DNA from 4 places in the Pseudomonas sp. 2 genome. Region 2 is predicted to be linked to each of the others. Evidence: predicted binding sites of a transcription regulator. Region 2 holds the regulator's gene; each other region holds the start of a gene.
The links. The regulator FliA, encoded in region 2, starts transcription of late flagellar genes. The targets are predictions, from matches to a motif close to CTAAAGTTTNNNNNNNNNNNGCCGNTAA.
Positions count from the first base shown of each region.

Region 1: the regulator FliA is predicted to act here: its motif matches at 1,993-2,020, upstream of AC1MEK_RS29595 (methyl-accepting chemotaxis protein).
Region 3: the regulator FliA is predicted to act here: its motif matches at 3,267-3,294, upstream of AC1MEK_RS11940 (methyl-accepting chemotaxis protein).
Region 4: the regulator FliA is predicted to act here: its motif matches at 2,875-2,902, upstream of motA (flagellar motor stator protein MotA).

Region 1 covers NZ_JBWXNG010000032.1:10,047-15,261, forward strand. The annotation lists gene AC1MEK_RS29580 (lysozyme family protein) at 1-157, opposite strand, end outside; gene AC1MEK_RS29585 (TIGR03759 family integrating conjugative element protein) at 142-897, opposite strand; gene AC1MEK_RS29590 (hypothetical protein) at 1,043-1,273, opposite strand; gene AC1MEK_RS29595 (methyl-accepting chemotaxis protein) at 1,301-1,987, opposite strand; gene AC1MEK_RS29600 (hypothetical protein) at 2,421-2,816, opposite strand; gene AC1MEK_RS29605 (hypothetical protein) at 3,916-4,251, opposite strand; gene AC1MEK_RS29610 (hypothetical protein) at 4,466-4,864, opposite strand; gene AC1MEK_RS29615 (hypothetical protein) at 4,893-5,215, opposite strand, start outside.
Region 2 covers NZ_JBWXNG010000016.1:69,837-75,051, reverse strand. The annotation lists gene flhA (flagellar biosynthesis protein FlhA) at 1-686, shown strand, start outside; gene flhF (flagellar biosynthesis GTPase FlhF) at 698-2,056, shown strand; gene fleN (flagellar synthesis regulator FleN) at 2,176-3,009, shown strand; gene fliA (RNA polymerase sigma factor FliA) at 3,006-3,746, shown strand; gene AC1MEK_RS23120 (chemotaxis response regulator CheY) at 3,996-4,370, shown strand; gene AC1MEK_RS23115 (protein phosphatase CheZ) at 4,390-5,178, shown strand.
Region 3 covers NZ_JBWXNG010000006.1:82,368-87,582, reverse strand. The annotation lists gene acnA (aconitate hydratase AcnA) at 1-2,217, shown strand, start outside; gene AC1MEK_RS11945 (CPBP family glutamic-type intramembrane protease) at 2,430-3,221, shown strand; gene AC1MEK_RS11940 (methyl-accepting chemotaxis protein) at 3,326-4,891, shown strand; gene AC1MEK_RS11935 (hypothetical protein) at 5,163-5,215, shown strand, end outside.
Region 4 covers NZ_JBWXNG010000015.1:62,121-67,335, reverse strand. The annotation lists gene asd (archaetidylserine decarboxylase) at 1-320, opposite strand, end outside; gene rhdA (thiosulfate sulfurtransferase) at 363-1,178, opposite strand; gene AC1MEK_RS22400 (HDOD domain-containing protein) at 1,225-2,760, opposite strand; gene motA (flagellar motor stator protein MotA) at 2,972-3,823, shown strand; gene motB (flagellar motor protein MotB) at 3,827-4,861, shown strand; partial or broken gene AC1MEK_RS22385 (bacteriocin immunity protein) at 4,961-5,098, opposite strand.

The sequences.
Region 1 (5,215 bases), on a different contig from region 2:
TCTCTTGCAGCGCCACCGCGTACAGCACCTCTGATGGCACACCCGCTGGAATTGCGATCGCTTGGTAGGCCGGTGGCGGGGCTTCACTGGCGTGCGTCGATGCAACTCCAGCGATAAGAAGGGCCAAGGTGGCTATCTGCGTTATTGACGGCGCCATTTCCCCTCCACTTCACGGAGCAGGGCTGGTAAGCCGCCACCGACGCCGATCCCCTGCCAGCGGCCGTCGTCATGGTTGAGCGTGATCTGCCGACTGCGAACGGCAACAGGATCAACGCCGGCGAGAACGGCCCAGCGACGAATACGTTCGTCGTCCAGCTGGCTGCCCACGAAATACAGGTCGAATGGTTGTTTCTGCTTCTGCAGGTCCTTGACCGTGGCAATGCATGCCGCGCAGTCGTCCTGGACGAAAACGGCCAGACGCCCGGTGCTGCTGAGTACTGGTTTGGCGGCTGCAGGTGATGAGGTAGGAGAGGTGATCTGGATGACTTTCTCGTCCGGGTACAAGCGGGAGAAGGCCTGATCGTATGCCCGCTGATAGGCCAGCTCTTTGTCGACGCGTCGCCGCTCGGCCTGGACTTGCATTTCCGCATATCGAACGCGCTCCTCGGCGGACTCGGCTTCGATCCCGAGAGCGGTCAGCGGATCGAGACCGGGCGAGTAGATCCCGCGCGGGCCCTGCATGACGGATTGGTAGCGGGTCCATTCTTGCGCTGTCAGCCCCCACTGTCGCGCAGAATGATCGCCGCTCGTGGTCAGTGGCCCGACTGACGTTTGAGTCTCGATGCTGGTTTGAGTAGCGACTGAATCAGACGTAGCGGCCACGGCAGGTAAGGAGGCCAGTGCCGTAAAGCACCAGCCGATAGTAAATGTGGATCTGGGGAGGCTTGATGGCTTCATGGAAATTCTCGCTCTGTGACGAGGACCAATTTCTCAAGCAGATCCGATAGGGGCAGCAGGAAATAGACTTCAGGAATGGATAGTTTTTGTGACGCGGTATAGGCCTGCGACTATGCGGCTTGGTCCGCATAGTTCGGAGCAGAGTTCATGGCTCGGTCGGGAGCGTGGGATATTTTTTCCAGATACGGATCAGAAACGGTTTATCCCAGTGATTGCAGCCTGATCGCTCCATTGCTTCTCCTTCAGGCACTCCTGAGTCGATGAGCGCTATCGCTACATGCAGATGACGAGTAAGCCTTCGAGCGTCGAGCACAATCAACAGACCGATCATCACTGTGCAGAGCGCACTGACGAACCAGATAATGTTTCCAGACATTGCGTTTTCCTAGTGGGTTCTGCCCGGTCACTGGGCTAGCGAAACGTTCTTGGATGTGCCTGATACGTCGAACTTTGCAGCTCGTGCACCGACAGAGCGGAGGATCCACGACGTGCCTGGAACCCTATCGCCAATCCTGATCAGGCGGAGTTGATGCAACTCAGTGCTTCCCGTGGGTGCGACCGAGAGAAACTGCTGGCCGCCTCGATGCTCGATGCCGATAGCGGTAAACGGAGGGGGAGCTGCTTTGGTCTTGGAAGCAGGAAGCTGCTTGCCGGTTGAAGAGGAGGATGGAGACGGGGGCGCGCCTTCCCGCTTGACCTGGGCCTGTTGAAGATCTGTGAGACGGATGTCCAGAGCTTCGACGCTGGCTTTGAGCATTACTAGGTCTTGGGATGAAAGCGTTGCTTGCGACAGCGCTTGATTGGAGTCCGTTGCCTGAGCTTCGATGCTGTCCAGCCGGCTCGAAAGCGCTTGCTCAGAAGCGCGGAAATCCTCGGTGCTGGATGTGGCTCGACTATCATATGCGCTTTGCCTTTCGTCAATCATCGATAGCCTGGACTCGATTCTGGCCAGAGGGCTGTCAGCTGCAGTAGTAATGAGATTGGCGTTTAGGTTTGACAAGCGGGAGTGATCATAGAGTACGGCAGCGGCAACGGTGGCGATGCACAGGCTCAGAACTACGGTGGTTAGGGTAGGGCGTTGAAGGTTCATAGGTTTCCTCGCGCGATTGCGGAGAAACATTCGCAAAGATTAGCTCGCCATGCGCGCATAAATAGAATTTGTGGGGCTTCATGTATTTCCACCATGGCTGACACTCTTAAATTCAGATATTGTCCTCTTGAATTTCAGGCAGTTTTCGGTTGGTTACGAGGGGTCATATGATTTGCCAGAGGCGTGCCCTTCAACGTCGGCTGAATGAATTACGACGCATGCTGGATGACGCGGTGGTTGATCAATAGGCAAATAGTGCTGCCTCAGCGGATATCATAACCTGCGGATGTGAGCAGTTGGATGTGATAATCAGGATATTAGCGCTTGGCCGTAGGGGTTTTTTCACACTCCGAATAGAGTCGAATTAAGGCATTCTCGTTTCATAAACGCGCTATTCGGATTGTGATGGCGAGTGGGTAGCTCCAGCTACTTACTACTGAATTTGTTTGTAGTATTTCCTTATGATGTATTCATTACCCTGCGTGTCGCTGACCTTCACTTTTTCATTCGTGATGCGACCATCTTCCATAAGGCCGTCAATGGCTGTGTTAGTGGAGTTGTAGGGTGGATAAAATAATGCGTCATAAATCTGGTCAAACGTCATGCCGCTGTCGCTCTTATCAATGCGCTTGATTATTTCGGTTTCGAGAGCAGCGACGAGTTTTGTCTCTCGATGGTCTTCGTAGGTTTGATAAACGCAGATTAAGACAATTAGTGATAGACAAAAAGCAGCGACTATTCTAGATCTAGATTTGGGAGTGGGGAATAGAGTTGGATAAAGCGAGGCAATCGCTAACGCTAGGCTGATTATGTTTAGATAGCTGTCCATGGGGATTTTTTAAGTATAGGGGAGCGTTGATTGTACTGGTTGTTTGTTGTGCGAAGCAAGCAGGGCAGTGCATTTGTAGTCGTACGCCGAGCCTCCTCGGCAAGAATTGTCGAGCTATCTATTTGCGTAATGCCGACCGCACGGGCGCGATTAGCTTCCGCATAATTTCGAGCGAAGACTCAATGACAAAAACATTCACGCAATGGAGCGACAATAATATCCATATGCTTATCAAAATTTAATTCCTTGGCTGGTACGTTCAGAAAGATGATTTTCGGGCCAACTATAAGGATTTGCCCGCTCTGAAGCACTGCTTGGGGACGGTGAGAGACCGCTTCTGGTTGAAAGTGATCTCTCGAAGCAAGATGAAGCAGCGAGTAGAGATCAGGTGTGTTACCACCATTTTCTCCTCGGTGTTGGGCTGCGCCCCTCGGGTTCCAGGGACTGCCAGGCGGCTTTCTCGCGCCGTGAAGATATCTGACGCCGTTGACATAGGCGCACCTGCGCAATGAGTATCCGACTCTACTGCCCAGCGGAGCGACTGTCCGTCATCACGTACCATGGGGGCTAACATGGAGCTGCATCGGATACTGGTGCTGGAAATAGAGAAATTCGAGTGCTGGGAACAACCTTGGAGTTTTTACAAAACCCTATCAGCGTCATCCGCTCTGGATGATGATACGCGTGAGCTGCTTCGCAGCTTATGGGCCGAGGTGATTGAGTACCCAAGCTGGCGGACGAGCAATGCTCTAGAAGACATTTGCTCGCTTGTAGATGCCCGACTTGAATCACGTTTCCCTTGGCTTTCTGAAAAGGCACGAGGGCACCTCGTAAATGCGGCCTCCTATCAGTGGCGCTAGTATCCTGCCTGGCTTTTTTGACTGAACAGTCGAATCACCGGCGGGAACGAGTGACCGCTTTCGACTTTGGATTCAACCGGTCGCTACCGGCAGAAGCCCCGGCCAAAAGAGGACACTCGACTAGATTTGACTGGATAAGAAAAAATACCACTTATCGAAAGCTGGACAAAACCAAACCACATATATTTTCCGCCTCAGCGCTAGATTTTGGTGACATACTCAAATGCAAAACCACCTCATCACTCAAACTCACCCGAACGAATTCGCTTAAGAAAGTCCGGATTAATCCAAACCTCCTTAACTTTGAAATTTTCCGGTTTAACAAAAGGTTTGGCAGGCACAAGTTTATCGATGAGATCTGGAATACCTTTGGCCAACAGACGGTACCCATCAAGAATCTCGTGATCCAAAAAATATATCAGCCCATCACTCAAATCACATACAACATAGTTCCCTCCTTCTGCCCAAGCAATAGGAAGAACCTTCCGACCAAACTCAACCATCTCCAGCTCAGAAATTACACTCTGCACGGAAACAAACTGCGTTATACATACGTCCCCTTCGGGCACCGCCAAGACTTAATTTACCTGAATACGCATCCCGTTATAGGCAGAATAAAACGCCTTTAATGACTCACAGAGAGAGCTCCCTATATAGAGTTCCACTCTAGAAACATCCTCTTCTGTGAAAGGAACAAAACCGTTACATGAAACCTTCACTGATCGAAACCTCCATTTTGATAACAGCCGCTCCGCCAGTATGGGGTGTTGAGGCGTCGACTTAACCATCTCACCCGGGCATCTCTTGACGCTGCCACACATCCTCTTTGCTCGTACGCCAAGCATGCCAACCTATTGGAAGATTGAACAATGCCAACAATGTTTCGTCTTTGCTGATAACGCTTTCAAGACTAACCACCGCCACATCAGCCTCTGTCAGTTCGCGGGAATAATCAGCATGAAACTGCCAACGGCCATCTTCCATATCATGTGAAACATATGCGATCCAGTCATCAGCAAACAAGACTGCCTTTGTAATTATCACCGCGGCGTTACGAGAATCGCTAAATATCCAAATCATTTTTGCACTAGTCAGAATATCAATTGTTCGACTTTTATCGACCTGATCAAAAAGCAGCACTTGATAATGATTGCGATTATTATCCGCCTCCGAAAATCGACCAAGCATAGCAATATCAGCGATAAAGACCTAGAAACTAATCAATTATTTTTAATATTTTAAGATCATGCACAAAGCTTGCAACCTCTTCTTCCCCCACTCCAGCGAGGAGGTTTTCAAGCCCATACTCACTCAAAATATTATTTATATTTAACCGCCTCACCTCAGATCTCTCCTCATCCCATCCTCCCGCCAAAACAAATAAAATGACTTGCCACATGACATTTTCAACGGGACGCTCGAAGCCGTCCTCATGCATATACGACACGTATCCTAGCACCTGCCCAAACGTCCATCCTTTTGATAGCGCGAGATCTCGACATGCGTCATAATAAATATCCATCGCCCACGACTTCAAAG
Region 2 (5,215 bases):
AGGCGCAGTCGCTGGGTTACACGGTGGTCGATGCCAGTACCGTAGTGGCCACTCACTTGAACCAGATTCTGTACAAACACTCACATGAATTGATCGGGCACGAAGAAGTCCAGCAGTTGATGACCCTTTTGGCCAAAAGCTCGCCGAAACTGGCCGAGGAACTGGTCCCGGGCGTGCTCTCGCTGTCGGCGCTGCTCAAGGTGCTGCAGGCGCTGCTGGCCGAGCAGGTGCCGGTGCGCGACATTCGCAGCATCGCCGAAGCCATCGCCAACAACGCGGCGCGGAGTCAAGATACCGCCGCATTGGTGGCGGCGGTGCGGGTCGGGCTGTCCCGTGCAATCGTGCAAAGCATTGTCGGCATTGAGCCGGAGCTGCCTGTCATCACCCTTGAACCAAGGTTGGAACAGATATTGCTCAATAGTCTGCAGAAGGCAGGACAGGGTCAGGAAGAAGGCGTTCTGCTCGAACCGAGCATGGCTGAGAAACTTCAGCGCTCGTTGATCGAGGCAGCGCAGCGTCAGGAGATGCAGGGTCAGCCGGTAATTTTGTTGGTCGCAGGTCCGGTTCGCGCCATGTTGTCCCGCTTTGGACGCCTGGCAGTGCCGAACATGCATGTTTTGGCTTATCAGGAAATTCCTGACAATAAGCAAGTCACCATCGTAGCGACTGTCGGGCCGAACGGCTGAGGTAGTGAGTCATGCAAGTTAAGCGTTTTTTCGCCGCCGATATGCGTCAAGCCATGAAGCTGGTTCGTGATGAGCTGGGCGCTGAAGCCGCCATCATCGGCAACCGGCGGATCGCCGGCGGTGTGGAACTGACAGCCGCGCTGGACTACAAACTGTCCGCGCTGGCCCCGCGCGTGCCGAACGTGGAGCTCGAAGACGAGCTGCGCAAGACCCAGTCGCGCATCGTCACCGCGCAGGCTGAACTGACAAGCCGCAGCGAGCTGGACAGCGTTGCCAATCGCCAGCTGTTCTCCGGCATTGCCATGGATGACAGCAACAAACAGATCGAGCCGACCCTGGACGAGCCGTTCCGCCCGTCGATCCACGCCGCCATCGCGGCGGATCGCGCAGAGCGTGCCGAGCGCGCGGCGGCTGATCCTGGCATCAGCCAGCGTGCCTACGATTCGATGCGTTCGGAATTGAACGGCCTGCGCGAACTTCTGGAAGTCCAGCTCGGTTCGCTGGCCTGGAATCAACTGCAAGGCAGCCGTCCGCAGCAGGCCAACCTGTGGCGTCGTCTGCAACGCGTCGGCCTGTCCGGCCCGCTGTCGCGCGACCTTCTGAACATGGTCCCGGATGTCGATGACCAGCCCCACGCCTGGCGCATGTTGCTGGCGCACCTGGCACGCATGATCGTCACGCCAGAGGTCGAGCCGCTGGAAGAGGGTGGGGTGATCGCCATGGTCGGCCCTGCCGGAATGGGCAAGACCACCACGCTGGCAAAACTTGCGGCCCGATATGTGTTGAAATACGGCGCGCAAAATATCGCGCTGGTGAGTATGGACAGTTTCCGCATCGGGGCTCAGGAACAGCTCAAGACGCTGGGCCGGATCCTCAATGTGCCGGTGACCCATGTCGACCCGGGCCAGTCGCTGGCTCAGGCGCTGGAGCCGCTCTTGCGCAAGCGCGTGGTGTTGATCGACACCGCCGGCCTGCAGGCGAGCGACCCGGCCCTGCGTCTGCAACTGGAAAGCCTGGCAGGGCGCGGCATCAAGGCGCGCAACTACCTGGTCCTGGCGACAACCAGCCAGAAACAGGTGCTGACTGCGGCCTATCACAGTTACAAGCGTTGCGGCCTGGCCGGGTGCATCCTGACCAAGCTGGACGAAACCGCAAGCCTGGGCGAAGTGCTCAGCCTTGCCGTGACACACGAATTGCCCGTGGCCTATCTGACCGATGGCCCACGGATACCGGATGATCTGCATCTGCCACGCCGGCACCAGCTCGTAAGCCGAGCGGTGAGTGTGCAGATGCAGGAGGAGCCTAGCGAGGAAGCGATGGCGGATATGTTTGCGGATCTTTATCACAGCACCGGCAAGCGCGCGGGCTAGGTTAAGGAAAATGACATTGGAAAATACCTGCATCGATGGTCTGCCAGGCATTGTTCAGTCACTGAACGTGCAGCCCGAAGTGTGGCTTAGGTCTAAGCAAGACAAGGTAAAAAATTAACATGGGCAGCATGCATCCCGTTCAGGTTATCGCGGTGACTGGTGGCAAAGGTGGCGTAGGCAAGACCAACGTGTCAGTGAACCTCTCGCTGGCACTGGCCGAGCTTGGGCGTCGCGTGATGTTGCTGGACGCCGATCTGGGTCTGGCCAACGTCGACGTATTGTTGGGCTTGACCCCTAAACGCACCCTGGCCGACGTCATCGAAGGCCGCTGCGAGCTGCGCGATGTCCTGTTGCAGGGGCCAGGCGGGGTGCGCATCGTGCCGGCCGCTTCCGGCACCCAGAGCATGGTGCAACTGACGCCTGCCCAGCACGCTGGCCTGATCCAGGCCTTCAGCGACATCGGCGACAACCTGGACGTGCTGGTGATCGACACCGCTGCCGGGATCGGCGAGTCGGTGGTCAGCTTCGTGCGCGCGGCCCAGGAAGTGCTGCTGGTGGTCTGCGACGAACCGACCTCGATCACCGACGCCTACGCGCTGATCAAGCTGCTCAACCGCGACTACGGCATGAACCGCTTCCGCGTGCTGGCCAACATGGCCCAGAGCCCGCAGGAAGGGCGCAATCTGTTCGCCAAGCTGACCAAGGTCACCGACCGCTTCCTGGACGTCGCGCTGCAGTACGTGGGCGCCGTGCCGTACGACGAGTGCGTGCGCAAGGCCGTGCAGAAGCAGCGCGCGGTGTACGAGGCGTTTCCCCGTTCCAAATGTGCGCTGGCGTTCAAGGCCATCGCGCAGAAAGTCGATACCTGGCCGCTGCCGGCGAACCCGCGTGGCCATCTGGAATTTTTCGTCGAGCGCCTGGTTCATCAGACCAGTGCAGGGCCAGTGTCATGACTGCAAGTGGCTATCGCATGTACAGCAAATCATCCAGAGATTCCCAGTACGAGCTCATCGAGCGCTATGCCCCGTTGGTCAAGCGTATCGCCTACCACTTGCTGGCGCGTCTGCCGGCCAGTGTGCAGGTCGAGGACTTGATCCAGGCGGGGATGATCGGCCTGCTCGAAGTGTCGACCAAATACGACTCGACCAAGGGCGCGAGTTTCGAGACCTACGCCGGCATCCGCATTCGTGGCGCGATGCTCGACGAAGTGCGTAAGGGTGACTGGGCGCCGCGCTCGGTTCACCGCAATACGCGCATGGTCAGCGACGCGATTCGTGTGATTGAAGCAAAAACCGGCCGTGACGCTAAAGATCACGAGGTTGCTGCCGAACTTCAGATGAGCCTCGACGATTACTACGCGATTCTCAATGACACACTGGGCAGTCGCCTGTTCAGCTTCGACGACCTGTTGCAGGACGGCGAGCATGAAGGGCTGCACGAAGACGGCGCGAGCCAGTCGCTGGAACCGTCCCGCGATCTGGAAGACGAGCGTTTTCAAGGGGCGCTGGCCGATGCCATCGCCAACCTGCCCGAGCGTGAACGCCTGGTGCTGGCGCTGTACTACGACGAAGAGCTGAACCTCAAGGAAATCGGTGAAGTCCTGGGCGTCAGCGAATCCCGGGTCAGCCAGCTGCACAGCCAGTGCGCCGCCCGTTTGCGCGGCCGCCTGAGCGAGTGGCGCGCACGTTGATTTAACCCGCGCAGGCCAGTGTGCCTGCGTGCTGAATGCAAGACCGGCTGTGCAAGATGTGGGTGCAACAAAAGGCAAGGCAGGAGCCGGTGGGATCGGATCTTTGAAGATTCGTTTCGCTGCGCCTGTTACTTGTCGATTCGAAAACCCGTCACTGTTATTCGTAAAGCCGCTCGCCGGTATTGATTGAACGCGCGTCCAGGGGCTGGGCGCGTTAAAGACTGCTTGGAGGTCGAATTGGACAAGAACATGAAAATCCTCATCGTTGATGACTTCTCAACGATGCGGCGGATCATAAAAAACCTGTTGCGTGACCTTGGGTTCACCAACACGGCCGAAGCAGATGACGGTACCACCGCATTGCCGATGTTGCAGGCGGGCGGTTTCGATTTCCTGGTCACGGACTGGAACATGCCGGGCATGTCGGGCATCGACCTGCTGCGTCAGGTGCGCGCCGATGAGCGCCTGCGCCACATGCCGGTGCTGATGGTCACCGCCGAAGCCAAGCGCGAGCAGATCATCGAGGCCGCACAGGCCGGTGTTAACGGTTACGTCGTGAAGCCATTCACCGCCCAGGTGCTCAAAGAAAAGATCGAGAAGATATTCGAGCGCGTCAATAGCTGATGTCCGCTGCGAGGGCGCTATGGATCCTAAAGAATCGACAATGGGTGACTTCGAGTCGACCCTGAAGAAACACGCACAAGAGCTCGTCGCCAGCCTTGAAAAAGGCAAGTTCGGCGACGCCGTGCAACTTATCCATGAGCTTAATCAGACCCGGGACCGCGGCCTGTATCAGGAAGTCGGCAAGCTGACGCGCGAGCTGCACAGTGCAATCGTCAATTTCCAGATTGACCCGCACATGCCGCAAGCCGAAGAAGTGTCGCAGATCACCGATGCCACCGAGCGCCTGTCGTATGTTGTGCGCCTGACCGAAGGCGCGGCCAACAAGACCATGGACCTGGTGGAGCAGAGCACGCCGTTGATGAACGGCTTGAGCGAAGACGCCAAGGCCCTGAGCGCCGATTGGGGACGCTTCATGCGTCGCGAGATCGGCGCCGAGGAATTTCGTGATCTGGCCCGCCGTGTCGAAGGTTTCCTGGCGCGCAGCGAGAAGGAGAGTCATCAGGTTGCCAGCCACCTGAACGACATCCTCCTGGCCCAGGATTATCAGGACCTGACCGGCCAGGTGATCAAGCGCGTGACTACGCTTGTGACCGAGGTCGAGAGCAATCTGCTCAAGCTGGTGCTGATGGCCAGCCAGGTGGATCGCTTTGCCGGGATCCAGCACGATCAGGAAGTGTTCCGTAAGCAAAAAGAGCAGGAAAAACTTCATTCCAAGGGTGAAGGTCCGCAGATTCATGCCGATAAACGTGAAGACGTCGTATCCGGTCAGGATGATGTAGACGATCTGCTATCCAGCCTCGGATTCTGAATTCCCGCGAGTGGATTCAAGCCCCGGGTTCTATGTG
Region 3 (5,215 bases), on a different contig from region 2:
GGCACCGGCATCTGTCACCAGGTCAACCTGGAATACCTGGGCCGCACAGTCTGGACCAAGGAAGAAGACGGCCGCACCTACGCCTTCCCCGACACCCTGGTGGGCACCGATTCGCACACCACCATGATCAACGGCCTGGGCGTGCTGGGCTGGGGCGTGGGCGGCATCGAAGCGGAAGCAGCCATGCTCGGCCAGCCGGTGTCGATGCTGATTCCGGAGGTGATCGGCTTCAAGCTCACCGGCAAGCTCAAGGAAGGCATCACCGCCACCGACCTGGTGCTGACCGTGACCCAGATGCTGCGCAAGAAAGGCGTGGTGGGCAAGTTCGTCGAATTCTACGGCGATGGCCTGGCCGATCTGCCGCTGGCCGACCGCGCCACCATCGCCAACATGGCCCCGGAATACGGCGCCACCTGCGGCTTCTTTCCGGTCGATGAAGTGACCCTGGAATACCTGCGCCTGTCGGGCCGCCCGGATGACACCGTGAAACTGGTCGAAGCTTATTGCAAGGCTCAGGGTTTGTGGCGCCTGCCCGGCCAGGAGCCGGTGTTCACCGACGCGCTGGAGCTGGACATGGGCTCGGTGGTCGCCAGCCTCGCCGGGCCGAAACGCCCGCAGGATCGCGTCGCACTGCCGGACGTTTCCCAGGCCTTCAGCGATTTTCTCGGCCTGGCGCTCAAACCAAGCAAACACGAAGAAGGTCGCCTGGAGAGTGAAGGCGGTGGTGGCGTGGCGGTGGGCAATGCCGAGCAGGTGGGCGAAGCGGAATACACCTACGAGGGCAACACCTATCGCCTGAAAAACGGCGCCGTGGTGATCGCCGCGATCACTTCCTGCACCAATACGTCTAACCCCAGCGTGATGATGGCCGCCGGGCTGCTGGCGAAAAAAGCGGTCGAGAAAGGCCTGCAGCGCAAGCCGTGGGTCAAGAGTTCGCTGGCGCCCGGCTCCAAGGTGGTCACGGATTATTACAAGGCCGCAGGGCTGACCGAATACCTCGACGCACTCGGCTTCGATCTGGTGGGCTACGGCTGCACCACCTGCATCGGCAACTCGGGCCCGCTGCGTGATCCGATTGAAAAAGCCATTCAGCAGTCGGATCTGACCGTGGCCTCGGTGTTGTCGGGCAACCGCAACTTCGAAGGCCGGGTGCACCCGCTGGTGAAAACCAACTGGCTGGCCTCGCCGCCGCTGGTGGTGGCCTATGCCCTGGCCGGCAGCGTGCGCGTGGACCTTTCCAGCGAACCGCTGGGCGAAGGCAAGGATGGCCAGCCGGTGTATTTGCGCGACATCTGGCCGACCCAGCAGGAAATCGCCGACGCGGTGCTGAAAGTCAGCACCGGCATGTTCCACAAGGAATACGCCGAGGTGTTCGCCGGTGACGAGCAGTGGCAGGCGATCCAGGTCTCGAAAGACCCGACTTACGTCTGGCAGGACGACTCGACCTACATTCAGCATCCGCCGTTCTTCGACGACGTGGCAGGCCCGCTGCCGGTCATCGCCGACGTGCAGAAGGCACGGGTGCTGGCGATCCTCGGCGACTCGGTGACCACCGACCACATCTCCCCCGCCGGCAACATCAAGGCCGACAGCCCGGCCGGCCGCTACCTGCGCAGCAAGGGCGTGGAGCCCAAGGACTTCAACTCCTACGGTTCGCGGCGCGGTAACCATGAAGTGATGATGCGCGGCACCTTCGCCAACATCCGCATTCGCAACGAGATGCTCGGCAATGAAGAAGGCGGCTACACCCTGCACGTGCCTACCGATGAAAAACTGCCGATCTACGACGCGGCCATGCGCTATCAGCAGGAAGGCACGCCGCTGGTGGTGATCGCCGGGCAGGAATACGGCACCGGCTCCAGCCGCGACTGGGCGGCCAAGGGCACCAACCTGCTGGGGGTCAAGGCGGTGATCGCCGAGAGCTTCGAACGCATCCACCGCTCCAACCTGGTGGGCATGGGCGTGCTGCCGCTGCAGTTCAAAAGCGGTCAGAACCGCAAGACTCTGGCGTTGACCGGCAAAGAAGTGCTGAACATCACCGGGCTGACCGGCGCCACCCTGCAACCGGGCATGAGCCTGACCCTGCAGATCACCCGGGAAGACGGCAAGCAGGAAAACGTCGATGTGCTGTGCAGGATCGATACCCTGAACGAGGTTGAATATTTCAAGGCCGGGGGGATCCTGCACTACGTGTTGCGGCAGTTGATTGCCTCATGACGTAGATTCCCTGTGGGAGCGAATTCATTCGCGAAAATCGGACAGGCGCTGCAAATGCATTGCCTGTACCGGCCAATCGCGAATGAATTCGCTCCTACAGGGTTGTGTTGCACCTCGTCCCTACACCGGCAACTTTCATCCTCTTCCTACATACGCTCACGTTTAATCGACGCTAGAATCCCCGGCCTTATCCCACGCTCAAGGACGACAACATGCCAGCGTTTCGCTGGACGGCGCTTGCGCTGCTCACTCTGGGTTATTGCATTGCCCTGGCCTACGGCCAACTGACCCTGCCGGTCGCGGTCACCTTCGGCCTGCTGATCATGGCGGGTATCTGCGTCAGCCACTTCCACCACCAAGCGATCCGCCTGTTCGGCCACGCCCTGTTCATCGCCCTCGCGGCAGGCCTCGCCAGCCACTGGCTGCCCGGCTTCATCAATGCGCGGGTCATCGCCGCCGTGCGCTTCACTCAGGAAGCGGCGCCGTTTTCCATGTTTCTCAACCTGGACAAGCCCCTGATCGGCTTCTGGATCGCCCTGGCCTGCCCCTGGGTGTTCAGCGCCATCAGCGTGCGCCGCTCGTTGACCGTCGCAAGCTTCACCCTGCCGGTGACCACGCTGGTCTGCCTGACCGGCGCCGTGGGGCTGGGGATCGTCGGCTGGGCACCGAAATGGCCCGAGCAAGGCCTGATCTGGGCGCTCAACAACCTGCTGCTGGTCACCCTCACCGAAGAGCTGCTGTTTCGTGGCTACATTCAGGGCGGCCTGGCGCGACTGCTGCATCGGATGCCGTATCACCAGGCGCTGGCGATCGCACTGGCCTCGCTGGCCTTCGGCGTTGCGCACCTCGGCGCGGGCTGGGAGTGGACAGTGCTGGCAGGCGTGGCGGGCGTCGGCTACGGCATCGCCTACCGGTTCGGCGGGCTGCCGGCGGCGTTGATCACCCATTTCGGGCTCAATCTTGCGCATTTCGCGCTGTTCACCTACCCCATGTTCAACCGCTGAGCCTTGATCTGCGACAAAGCGTCCCATGACGCAGTTCACAAAATGCTTAATTTCCGGCTGGCGCCGCCGATAACTGCTCAAAGCCTTCCCGGATTGAACAGCTTATGCGCAATAACCAGCCCATCACCCAACGCGAACGGACCTTCCCGGCGCAGCAACGGTTGATCTCGACCACCGATGCGCGCGGCGTGATCACCTACTGCAACGACGCCTTCGTCGACATCAGCGGCTTCTCCCGCGACGAACTGATCAAGGCGCCCCACAACACCGTGCGCCACCCCGACGTGCCGTCGGCCGTGTTCGAGCACATGTGGGCCACGCTCAAGCAGGGACTGCCGTGGATGGGCATCGTCAAGAACCGCTGCAAGAACGGCGACCATTACTGGGTCAACGCCTACGTCACGCCGATCTTCGAGAGCAATCAGGTGGTGGGTTTCGAGTCGGTGCGCATCAAGCCCACGGCCGAGCAGATCCGCCGCGCCGAAGCGCTGTATCAGCGCCTCAATACCGGCAAGAGTGCCGTGCCGAGCCGCGACAAGTGGCTGCCGGTGCTGCAGGACTGGCTGCCGTTCATCCTGGTCAGCCAGCTGAGCTTCTTGATCGGCATCTGGCTCAATTCCGAGTGGGGCTTCGCGCTGGCCGCCGCACTTTCAGTGCCGCTGGGCCTGTTGGGCCTGAGCTGGCAACAGCGCGGCATCAAGCGCCTGCTGCGCCTGGCCGAACAGACCACCTCCGACCCGCTGATCGCCCAGATGTACACCGACAGCCGCGGCCCGCAAGCGCGCCTGGAAATGTCCATCCTCAGCCAGGAAGCGCGCCTGAAAACCTGCCTGACCCGCCTGCAGGACACCGCCGAGCATCTCAATTCGCAGGCCAAACAGTCCGACAGCTTGGCCCAGGCCAGCTCCCTGGGCCTGGAACGCCAGCGCGTGGAAACCGATCAGGTGGCCACCGCCATCAACCAGATGGCCTCCACCACCCAGGAAGTCGCGACCCACGTGCAGCGCACCGCCGACGCCACCCAGCAGGCCAACGAACTGACCCGCCGTGGCCGCGACATCGCCAGCGAAACCCGCGAAGCCATCGAGCGCCTCTCGGCCTCGGTGGGCGACACCGGCCTCACCGTGACCCAACTGGCCAAGGACAGCGATGAAATCGGTGGCGTAGTCGACGTCATCAAAGGCATCGCCGACCAGACCAACCTGCTGGCCCTGAACGCCGCCATCGAAGCCGCCCGTGCCGGAGAGATGGGCCGTGGCTTTGCGGTGGTGGCCGACGAAGTCCGCCAACTGGCACAGCGCACCGCCGAATCCACCGGGCAGATCCACGCCCTGATCGCCAAGCTGCAGCAGACCGCCAACAACGCCGTGCAGACCATGGAGCACGGCCGCCGCCAGGCCGAAGAAGGCGTCGAGCAAGTGCTCGAAGCCGACCGCGCGCTGGTGGGCATCAGCGACGCCGTGGCCAACATCACCGACATGGCCACCCAGATAGCCGCCGCCACCGAGGAGCAAAGCTCGGTGGCCGAGGAAGTCAGCCGCAACATCCGCAACATCGCCGAACTGGCCGACCAGACCTCCGACGAAGCCCGCCGCTCCGCCAACCTCAGCGCCGAACTGACCAGCACCGCCCACAGCCAGTACTCGCTGGTGGAACGCTTCAACCGCTAACACACGCTCTGCACGACCCCAAAGCCCCGGCAGCGAAACTGCCGGGGCTTTTTTATTGGGGCGAATATGTAGGAAGTTTCTGAAGTTTCGGTTTTTTTGGGGGGGCTGCGGATGAGTGGATTGACAGCGAGAGCGAATCGCTATTACGTGATTTTCCAGGTAGGTGATAAATAATTAATACCACGATGGTATTTGAGTCTATCTACAAAACTTAACTAAACGAGCGCTCGTTCGGCCCAAGAATTCGGATTAGTGCCTCAAGGAAAATATTATGAACATGCGAGAACCAATTCCCTTCCAACCTCCTTTTGTCGGCATCGCAGA
Region 4 (5,215 bases), on a different contig from region 2:
AAGATGCGGCCGTGTTCGATCGGGCCCAGCTGGCTCACTGCGCCGTCGGCCGGGCACAGAATCGCGCCGGGGGTTTCGTCCAGCGGGCGGGCGCCGGGCTTCAACGCGCGGGTGAAGAAGTCGTTGAAGTGCGGGTAGGCGGTGCAGTCCTCGACCAGGGCCTGGGACATGTCGACCTGATAGCGACGCACGAACCACTGGGTGAACGCGTTCTTGAACCAGCGCACGCGGCATTCGGCCACGCAGCCGGCCAGGCGCGAGAGCAGGTGGTGCGGCAGCAGGTATTGGAAAAGGATAAACAGACGCTGTTTCATCAAGATTCCTAAGGTGTTTCGAAAAAAGGTTGAAGGCCCGGTGTCGGGTCACTTCTCGATCGGCGTGTCCGGGTGGTTGCCCCATTCGCCCCACGATCCGGCATAGCCCTTGATGCGTGGGTAGCCCAGCGCCTTGGCCACCAGATAGGTGAAGCCGGAGCGGTGGTGGGTCTGGCAGTGGGTGATGACTTCTTTGTCCGGCGTGATACCCAGCTCTTCGAGGATCTGCAGCATGTCGCTGCGGATGCGCAGGTTGCGCGCCTTGTCCATGCCGGCGGTCCATTCGAAGTTCACCGCGCCCGGGATGTGGCCGCCGCGGGCTGCGACCAGTTTTTCACCGGAGTATTCCAGCGGGCCGCGAGCGTCCCAGATCGCCAGATCGGCGGCGCCCAGGCGGCTCTGCAGGTATTCGCGGGTGGCGGTGGGTTCGTCGTGCAGAGTTAGTGGCACCGGGCCACCAACTGCGGCAGGCACCTCGCGCGACAGCGGCAGGCCTTCGGCTTCCCAGGAGAGAACGCCGCCATCCAGATAGTGGTATTTCGAATGGCCGATGACGTCCAGCAGCCAGATGAAACGCCCGGCCCAGCCACCGCCTTCATCGTCGTACACCACGTAGACGGCGTCCGGGTTGTGGCCCAGTTCGCCGAACAGCGCTTCGAGTTGCGGCTGGGTCGGCAAAAGGCCCGGCGCCGGTGGCTGGCCCAGTTGCGTGCGCTTCGGATCGACGAAGCGCGCGCCGGGAATGTGGCCGGCCTCATAACGGGCGGCACTGGTCAGGTCGACCAGAATTAGCTCTGAAGCACCAAGGCGTGCCTGCAGATCGGCGGGCTCGATCACCAGGGGCAAGCTTGAAAAGGCAGACATGTGAGGTCTCCAGATCGCGAAAAAGAGGCGAATTGTAGCTCAGCTGTCAGCCATTGCGTTGGCTAAAGGTGGTCAGTGCCTTCTCGATGCATTGCCCGGTTTTTCCGAAGGCCTGCACGGTGACCTCCGAGAACGGCCCGCCGCCCTGATCGGCCGCCACTAGCATCAGCACCCGGCCATTGCTGGCCAGCGAACGAATCAGCAGGTTTTCCCCGCTGAACAGGCCGCGCAACTGAGGCGGCAGCAGCGCGGAAAACTGCGCGTTGTTGCCCGGCGTCAGGCGCAATTGCGTGGCCTGTGCCAGCAGGCGCTGCAGGACGGTGCTCTCCTTGTAGGGAATCAACAACGCGGCGGCGGCCTTGTCCACCCCGGCAATCTGATGCACCCGCAGGCAGTCGTTTTTGCGGTCGAGCATCATCAGCACCACCCGCTGCATGCCGCAAGCCTCCAGCGCCTCGCGGGCGCAGATGGTCAGGTGCATGGCGTTAGTGAAAACGCTCGGCTCCTTGAGCAGATCGCCGCAGTGCTTGCGCCAGGTCTGTATCGCCTCGGCCGACGGCGGCGGCGCGGGCAGCAGGCCCTTGTGCACCCGGCGCGTGTCCCACGGCCAGAGCAATGCTTCGGCCGGATGCCAGACGCCCGGCGCGGCATGCTGGCGGGCGCTGGCGGCGGCGTTCTGGTGCACCTGCTGTTGCAGCTCCATCAGCGGTTGTTGCAGATACAGGCTGGTCAGTAGTTGCCAGCGCAGGTTGTGCGGGGTATCCCAGGCCTGTTGCGCCGACAGCGCCAGCCCGTTGGCCAGCAGAATGGTATTGGCGGGTTGATTGAGCCATCGACGCAACGGCAGGTCGGCGTCGAGTGCCTGCTGCTGTTTGAGCGGCTCTTCGTTCTCGTGGGCGATGCGCAGCACTTTCACCAGATTGCGTTGCTCGTTCATCAACAGGTTGTAACCCTGTGTGACCCAGATCGGCAGCCGCCAGCGCTCGGCAAGCGCCTGGCAGACTTCCAGCAGGCGCACGCCAAACAGGGCCTTTTCCACGCGCTTGGCGCACTCGCCCTTGTGGATAACCCGTAGTTCCCATTCCTCCAGCAGCTTGGGGTGAGCCAGCGCCATGGGCCACAGCGGCGCGAGAAACAACAGGCTGCCCAGATGGATGTCTTGCCACAGCCGCGCCAACTGGTTGGCGAACAGGCCATAAGCCTGCTGGGTCGCGTGCTGGCTGATCAACTGCAACTGACGCAGCGCCACCGGAATCTGCTGCAATTCCACGCTGGGTAAACGCGCCAGCAGGGTGGCGGTGCGCGCCAGGCCCAGGCGGTTGAGCGCCACTTCAAGGCTTTCGGCAGGCTCTGCGAGGCCACCGCTGTGCTGATTGGCTTCCCGCAGCACGCTGAGCACCAGGGCGGGGCTGTCCTGCATCAGATCGGCAATATCGCGCAATGATTTGCGGCTGTCGTTCAGCGCCGACTGCACTTTGGCGTGGGCGATGGCGGGGACGGGCAGGGCAATGCCGTCGAGCTGCGTCAGCCAGGTGTCGACAGTTTGCGGAACGAGGAGCGTCGAAGCTTTATCTGATTGCATTCACAAGACCCATACGGCTGGGAGGTTTTGATCGGCGTCGAATGGTGGCATCATGCTGGCCTTCGCGCTGCTGTGCCCGAGCCAGACAACAGGCAGGATTTTCGCCTGATTTGACTATAGTCTCGCGCACTGGTGCCGATAAGGAGAACAAGAGTTTTGAGCGCTTCTCGCACAATGACCATGAACCCGACTCAGTAAGTATTTTCTACCTATGGCAAAAATTATCGGCATCATCGTCGTTTTCGCGAGCGTACTCGGCGGCTACGTACTTTCCCACGGTCAGATTGCTGCGTTGATCCAGCCTTTCGAGGTGATGATCATCGGCGGTGCCGCGTTCGGTGCATTCCTGCAGGCGAACCCGGGCTACATGACCATGCACGTGATCAAGAAATCCGTGAAGATGTTCGGCTCGCGGTTCACCCATGCCTTCTACCTGGAAGTGCTGGGCCTGATCTACGAGATCCTCAACAAGAGCCGTCGTGAAGGCATGATGGCCATCGAGGGCGATATCGAAGAGCCGGAAAACAGCCCGATCTTCGCCAAATACCCCAGCGTGCTCAAAGACACCCGCATGATCGCGTTCATCTGCGATTACCTGCGCATCATGTCGTCCGGCAACATGGCTCCCCACGAGCTCGAAGGCCTGTTCGACATGGAACTGCTGAGCATGAAGGAAGAACTCGAACACCCATCCCACGCGGTCACCGGTATTGCCGACGGCATGCCTGGTTTCGGTATCGTCGCGGCGGTACTGGGTATCGTGGTGACCATGGCGTCCCTGGGTTCCGGTGACAAGGCGGCGATCGGTATGCACGTCGGTGCGGCGCTGGTCGGTACCTTCTTCGGTATTCTCGCGGCCTACGGCTTCTTCGGCCCGCTGGCGCAGTGCCTGGCCCACGATGCCAAGGAAGAGATGAACGTCTTCGAATCGATCAAGGCGTCCCTGGTGGCTTCGGCCTCGGGCGTGCCGCCTTCGCTGGCCGTCGAGTTCGGCCGCAAGGTCCTGTATCCGGCCCACCGCCCCAGCTTCAGCGAGCTGGAACAAGCTGTTCGCGGTCGTTGATCCATGGAAAATAATCAGCCGATTATCGTAAAGCGCGTCAAGCGCTTTGGCGGAGGGCACCACGGCGGCGCCTGGAAAATCGCCTTTGCCGACTTCGCGACGGCCATGATGGCGTTCTTCCTGGTGCTGTGGCTGATGTCCTCGGCAACGCCTGAGCAGTTGATCGCCATCGCCGGTTACTTCAAGGACCCTGTCGGTTTTTCCGACAGCGGCTCGCCTTACGTGATCGACCTGGGCGGCTCGCCGGAAATGTCGCCGGACCAGACGCTCAACCCTGAAGTCAAATCCACCCCGGCCCCGGACAAGGTGCCGGTGGACGCCGACCAGCAGGAAGCGGCGGCCGAGCAGGTCGAGCAGGAACGCCTGGAAATGCTGCTCCAGGAGCTGCAGACCAAGGTCAACGAGAACCCGCAACTGGCCAAGTTCAAGGACCAGATCCTGTTCGAGATCACCCAGGACGGCCTGCGCATCCAGATCATGGACGCGGAAAACCGGCCGATGTTCGACATCGGGAGTGCGCGGCTGAAACCGTATTTCGAAGACATTCTGCTGGCCATGGCCGACACCATCAAAACAGTGCCGAACAAGGTGAGCATCAGCGGCCATACCGACGCCACGCCGTACGTGGGCAACAACGGTTTCGGCAACTGGGAACTGTCGGCCAACCGCGCCAACGCCGCACGCCGCGCGCTGACCGCGGGCGGGTATCCTGATCCGCAGGTGGCGCGCGTGGTCGGTTTCGCCTCGTCGTCGCTGTACGACAAGGACAACCCGATGAACCCGATCAACCGTCGGATCGACATCACCGTACTGACCAAGAAGGCCCAGGCACGGATCGAGGGCGACCAGAACGCCGGCGGCGCACCCAAGCCAGCCCCGGCACCGGCGCCCACCCCGGCACCGGCTGGCCAGCCAGGCGCCTCGAACGGTTCGGCCCCTGCGGTCGACCCACAGGCCTACGCCCAGCCGCACGAGATCCGGCAAAAGCTGAATATCTTCGATCAAGGGCAGTTGAAGATCGACGAAACCAAGAACTGATAGCCGGTTCAAACGAAAACGCCGCGATGATCGCGGCGTTTTTGTTTTTGCAGCTAATCCACAATCCTTGTGGGACGGCTTGCTGGTGAATGCGATGGGTTACTCTGGCTTAAACCCGGGTTTACCATTGGCTGCACGCCATTCTTTGACTTCTTTCACAATTCCCTCGGGGCTGTCCTCGCGGCCTTCTTCTGGATAAAAAATCAGATCAGATCCGGCAAGGTGTTCAGTAAGCTGTTTGAATAGCAATACGTTTTTAATGTCCTCCTTCTCGGACCTTGGCCACCGTCGCATAGGGCGCGAACTAAATTAAGTAATTCTGCTTCGGTGTAGTCCTAAATGGATGGATTGTTC